Linked DNA regions of Sinorhizobium fredii USDA 257. The main gene of each other region encodes a partner of the protein of the gene in region 2 in a complex. Links are inferred from orthologs where the notes say so. Each region holds a gene or a part of one and is shown on either strand. Other genes may lie near its edges.

Region 1 (3,105 bases), 480 kb from region 2 along the record:
GGTCCAGGGTGAAGGGCGAAAGCTCAAGCTGCGCCGCACCGGAATTCTCTGCGGCGAAGGCTTCGAGTGCCGCTCTCCGGGCGACGAGAGGCCTGCCGGTCAGGATTGCTCCGTCCGTGTCGACAAGCATGTCGAAGAGGATGAGGCGCGCAGGCGTTTGTTGCGAGAGCTTCTGGACTCGGCTTGCCGCCGGATGCAGGCGCATCTGGAGGGCGTCGAAGGAAAGACGCCCATCGACTTCGATCACAAGTTCACCATCGACGACGAATTGCGCGGCGTCCAGCTGGCGCATGAGCGCGATGATCTCCGGGAAAAAACGTCCCAGCGGCTTGCCGGATTTTGCCCGGAGATCAACCTCCTCGCCGGACTTGAAAGCAAGGCAGCGGAAGCCGTCCCATTTCGGCTCATACTGCCACACCACATCGCTCGGAAGCTCCGTAGCGGAGCGTGCCTCCATCGGCGCCGTGCTGACAGGCAGCGGGAAGGCGGCGGGGGATCCCATTCCCCTGGCCGCCTTCGCCGTTGCGGTCGGGCGCAAGCTCCCGGCCTCCTTGGTCGATTTTCGATGCGCGGGTGACGGCATCCTTCACTCCCTTACCGGCGCTGGCCTACTTCAGCTTCACGGCGGGCTCTCTCGCCCAGACACGCAGCTTGCCGAGTTCCTTGAGGAAGGAGGCGACGCTCCCGGCGTCTGTGAGCTCGATCGTTCCCTCGTCAAGAGACTCGGCAATGCCGGCTCTCTGCATGAGGGGGAGCGCCGTACCCACATAGCCGATATATTTGCAATGGGCGAAGGCGTCCGCCACGAAGTCGCGGGCGGTGGCGACATCGATGAGATCGGCGGCCGCCTCTTGCGACGTAAGTAGGACCACCGCGTCGTAGAGCACGGATGGGCCGCCATCGAGCATCTGGTGGGCTGCGACCCGCTTTCCGTCCGAGGCGGTGAAGCCGCCGACTTTCGGAGCGATGAGCTCAAACGCCGCCTTTTGCTCCGCGACCGCAGTGATCAAAGCATTGAGAAGCGCGGCGTCCGCGCCGTCCGTCGCCAGAATTCCGAGTTTGCGACCTTCGAAACGCTTCGGACCACGCTCAATGATGCTGAGCGCCGGCGACGGGTTGAGGTCCTGGCGCGTGGCGACGGCGGCTTCGGCCGGCTTCGGCATCGTCGGCAATCCGAGAGCATGCGCCACCTTCTTTCCAAGCGTCTCGTCGATGTTGAGGAGATGGGACACCATCCGCTCGCGGATCACCGGCGTCTGCACCTTGCTCAATTCGAAGGTCAGGGCATCGGCGATATGGCGCTGCTCGGGCGGGGTCTGGCTGATGAAAAATTGGCGGGCCTGGCTGTAGTGATCGGCGAAGCTCTCCGCCCGAATGCGAAGCTTCGGTCCCTGCTCTTCCGACGCGAAATGCCGGAAGCCTTTCGTCGGCGACTCGCGCGGTCCCTCGCCCCAGGAATTCGGCTGGTAGTTCACCCGGCCGACCGGGTTGCGCATGGCCATATGGCCGTCCTGCTGGAAGTGCTGGAAGGGACATTTGGGCGCGTTGATCGGCAGATGCGTGAAGTTCGGGCTGCCGAGCCGCTTCAACTGCGTGTCGAGATAGGAAAAATTGCGTCCCTGCAGCAGGGGATCATCGCTGAAGTCGATGCCCGGCGGCACGTTCTGCGTCATGAAGGCGACCTGTTCGGTCTCGGCAAAGAAATTCTCCGGCATGCGGTCGAGAACCAGGCGCCCGACCGGCTTCGTCGGCAGGACTTCCTCCGGAATGATCTTGGTCGGATCGAGAATGTCGAAGTCGAACTTGTCGGCGAACTTCTGATCGAAGAGCTGCACGTGGAGATCCCACTCGGGGAAGTTGCCCGACTGGATGGCTTCCCAAAGATCGCGCCGGTGGAAGTCGGGGTCCGCACCATTGATCTTCAGGGCCTCGTTCCAGGCGACGGACTGCAGCCCGAGCTTCGGTTTCCAGTGGAACTTGACGAAGGTCGACTCGTCCTTGGCATTGACGAAGCGGAAGGTGTGAACGCCGAACCCCTCCATGAAGCGGAAGGAACGCGGGATAGCCCGGTCGGACATGACCCACATGATCATATGCATGCTTTCCGGCGTCAGGCTGATGAAGTCCCAGAAATTGTCATGGGCCGATTGGGCCTGCGGGAACTCCCGATCGGGCTCCGGCTTCACCGAGTGAATGACATCCGGAAACTTGATCGCGTCCTGGATGAAGAAAACCGGGATGTTGTTGCCGACCAGATCCCAATTGCCCTCCTTGGTGTAGATTTTGACCGCGAAGCCGCGCACGTCGCGTGCAAGATCGACGGAGCCCTTGCTGCCGGCGACCGTCGAGAAGCGAACGAAGGCCGGTGTCTTCTCGCCGGGACGCTGAAACAGGTCCGCCCGCGTATAGGCGGCAAGTGATTCATAGGTCTCGAAGAAACCATGCGCGCCATAGCCGCGTGCGTGCACGACGCGCTCCGGGATACGCTCATGATCGAAATGGAAGAGCTTTTCACGGAAATGGAAATCCTCGATCAATGTCGGGCCGCGTTCGCCGGCGCGCAGACTGTTCTGGTCGTCGGCCACCGGTCCGCCCTGCGCCGTCGTCAAGATGGGGGTGTCGCCTTCGGCAGTCTGATGAAGCTCTCCGCCGTTGCCGCGGGTCGCTTTCTGATCATGGATGGTGGCTGACTTCGAATTGTTCGGCGCGGAGGGTTTCTTGGCCATTGCAGCACTCCTTGAGCGAGGACGGAATGGGCACGAAACCTTGGCCGCCGAAGTTGGTTCCCCCGGCGCCGAATTTTCGAAAGCTCGAACGGTCGACGTCGTCCCGGTGCGTTCAGCCTTGATAGATGCCGATCAGATCCGCCTCTGCGATCCGGTGCTTGCCGGCCTCGGCCCAGGCCTGTGCTGCGCCGACATCGTCCGAGATCGAGATGTTGCGGGTGTTCAGCGCAGCGAGCTTGAAGTGATAGTGATGCACGCCCGTTCCTGCCGGCGGTTGCGGTCCGTCATAACGGGCGTTGCCGAAATCGTTCCTGATGAATTTGATGGCATGTTCCGGTCCGGTATCGACGGCTTGAGAAAGTTCGGTCCAGTTGCCGGG
Region 2 (2,845 bases):
CCCCATTGCCCAACCGTCTTTCGAGCTCGGCCGCCTCGGCCTCGGTCAAGCGCAGGTCGAGGCTGATCCTTCCGTCGTCAAGATCATCGCGGCCGTCGACGATCGCGTGCTCATAGATCCAGGGCAGGAATTGCAGCTGGTCCACGGCCAACACGACGGTGCACTCGGTCATCACGCCCGAAAGCCGCTGACCAATCTCGGCAAGCAGATCGTCAACGCCTTCGCCTGTGATCGCGGAAACGGCGACGGTGTTGTCGGCGCTCGCGGCCTTCTTCACCAGAGCCTCGCGCACCTCCGGCTCGAGCCTGTCGATTTTGTTCCAGACCTCGACGATGCGTTCGGCGCCTTCCTTCTCGTCGATGCCGAGATCGGCAAGGATACGCAGCACATCGCTCGCCTGTGCCTGATTGTCCGGATCAGAGAGATCGCGCACATGCAGAACCAGATCGGCTTCGAGCACCTCCTCCAGCGTCGCCCGGAAGGCCGCGACGAGGTGCGTCGGCAAATCGGAGATGAAACCGACCGTGTCCGACAGAATGACCATTCGGCCATGCGGCAGCTTCAGCCGCCGGAGCGTCGGATCGAGCGTCGCGAAGAGCATGTCCTCGGCCAAAACGCCAGCGCCGGTCATCCGGTTGAAGAGCGTCGATTTGCCGGCGTTGGTGTAGCCGACCAGCGCGACGATAGGATGCGGCACCTTCTTGCGCTTCGAGCGATGCAGCTGGCGCGTACGCCGCACCTGCTCCAGTTCGCGCTCCAGCCGAACGATCCTCTCCTGCAGAAGGCGGCGGTCGGCTTCGATCTGCGTTTCGCCCGGGCCGCCCATGAAGCCGGCGCCGCCGCGCTGGCGCTCCAGGTGGGTCCAGCTTCGTACCAGGCGGCCCTTCTGATAGTTCAGGTGGGCGAGATCGACCTGAAGCGTGCCCTCCTTGGTGGAGGCGCGTCGGCCGAAAATCTCGAGAATAAGACCCGTCCGGTCGATGACCTTGGCGTTCCATTCCTTCTCGAGATTGCGCTGCTGCACCGGCGTCAGCGGATGATCGACGATGACCAGGCCCGCATCCTTCTCGTTCAGGATATGGCCGATCTCCTCGATCTTTCCGCTGCCGAGCAGCGTGCCTGGTTTCGGCTGCGCGACGGCAACGACCGTGCCGTGCACGACGTCGAGATCGATGGCAAGCGCAAGCCCGGTTGCCTCTTCAAGCCGGCTTTCATCGGAACGGGTGGTGGCCGTCGCCACCTCCGCCGCTGGCTTGCCCGTCTTCTTCAAGACCGGCACGACAACGACCGCGCGCATGTCGTCGCGGCGCTTCTCAAGCTCCGGAATGATCGATGACGGCGATTTCGAATTACGTTTGGTGATGGTCCTCAGGTCCCGTCAGGATGCCGCTTCCTCGTTCTCGAACATCTGCAGAGGCTGGCCCGGCATGATGGTCGAGATGGCATGCTTATAGACGAGCTGAGAATGGCCGTCACGGCGCAACAGGACACAGAAATTGTCAAACGATGTCACAACACCCGTCAGTTTCACGCCATTGATAAGGAAAATGGTCAATGATATTTTTTGCTTGCGAACCGTATTAAGAAAAAGATCCTGCAAGTTTTGAGAACGTTCCGCCATCGCGCCGCTTCTTTCTTATTTGCCGGCTTTGGCGCCGGTGCATTTTGTCATATTGCGATCCGAGGTATCACAGAAGCCTTCCCCCGACACCTCTTCAGGTTTGGTATCAAATCGCCGTCTTTTCCGCAACGTCGAAAAAGGCTTCACGAATATTCTGTGCTATGCTTCCGGGATGACCGTTGCCGATCGTCTTTCCATCGATGGAAACCACCGGAAAGCAGATGCTCGTTGCAGCGGTGACGAACACTTCCCGTGCGGCAAGCATTTCCTCTACAGAAAAGGCCTTTTCCTCGACCTTCAAGCGTAGTGGCTTCGCTACCTCCATCAGTGTCGTGCGCGTGATACCGCGCAGGATGCCGTGCTCGGCCGGACGGGTGCGCAGCGTTCCCTCAGCATCGACGATCCAGACATTCGTCGCCGCCCCCTCTTTGACCAGGCCATCGGCATCGACGAAGATTGCCTCTTGAGCGCCGAGTTCTTTCGCCTGCTGGCGGGCGAGAACGTTCGGCAAAAGACCGACGGTTTTGATATCGACCCGCTCCCAGCGGTTCTCCAGCACCGTTATCGCCGAGATGCCTTCGGCATTCTTGCGGGCGATTGCGGCGGCATCGGTGCGCTTGGCTGTTACGACGACAGAGGGCGGCGTGTTCTTCGCCGGAAAAACGTGGTCGCGTCGCGCGACACCGCGCGTCACCTGAAGATAGAAAAGCCCGTTGCGGACGCGGTTCCGCCGCAGCACCTCGCGAATGACGTGGATCAGCGCGGCGCGGCTCATCGGCCAGTCCATCTTGAGTTCACCCAGCGACCGGTCGAGACGATCGAGATGGCGGCGGAGATCGACGATGAAGCCGTGCCGCACCTCGCAAACTTCGTAGACCCCATCGGCGAACTGGTAGCCGCGATCCTCCACATGGACTGCGGCTTGCGAATGGCGCACATAGGCGCCGTTGACATAAGCAATTCTAGGCATCTGATCTTGCGGCCTTACTGGATGCTTTGCTGCGGCCGAAGGCCGCTTCGCATGCGTTCGGATCAGACACCCAGCGACTTCAGCTTGCGATGCAGCGCGGAACGCTCCATGCCGACGAATTCCGCAGTGCGCGAGATGTTTCCGCCGAAGCGATTGATCTGGGCGATCAGATAATCCCGTTCGAACATTTCGCGAGCCTCGCGCAGCGGCAGCGTCATGATGTGCTGGTCGCCCTTGGCGGAAATCTTCGGCAG

Evidence for each region.
Region 1: the proteins of hfq (region 2) and katE are in contact, whole or in part, in a crystal structure (PDB 3VU3), measured with the Escherichia coli proteins. The link is inferred for Sinorhizobium fredii USDA 257 from one-to-one orthologs.

Annotation. Positions count from the first base shown.
Region 1 is NC_018000.1:3,187,852-3,190,956, reverse strand. Bases 168-3,095 are described here. They hold katE (catalase), read right to left. Parts: upstream 2,727-3,095; coding sequence 609-2,726; downstream 168-608. Other genes in these bases: USDA257_RS14705 (YbhB/YbcL family Raf kinase inhibitor-like protein), read right to left, coding at 2,839-3,095; USDA257_RS14715 (ATP-dependent DNA ligase), read right to left, coding at 168-583. Outside these bases: more of USDA257_RS14715, read right to left, coding at 1-167; more of USDA257_RS14705, read right to left, coding at 3,096-3,105.
Region 2 is NC_018000.1:3,663,989-3,666,833, reverse strand. The notes cover bases 1-2,668. They hold hfq (RNA chaperone Hfq), read right to left. Parts: upstream 1,622-2,668; coding sequence 1,379-1,621; downstream 1-1,378. Other genes in these bases: ntrX (two-component system response regulator NtrX), read right to left, coding at 2,654-2,668; USDA257_RS17035 (D-amino-acid transaminase), read right to left, coding at 1,728-2,591; hflX (GTPase HflX), read right to left, coding at 1-1,372. In the rest of the region: more of ntrX, read right to left, coding at 2,669-2,845. UniProt on the Escherichia coli protein: RNA chaperone that binds small regulatory RNA (sRNAs) and mRNAs to facilitate mRNA translational regulation in response to envelope stress, environmental stress and changes in metabolite concentrations.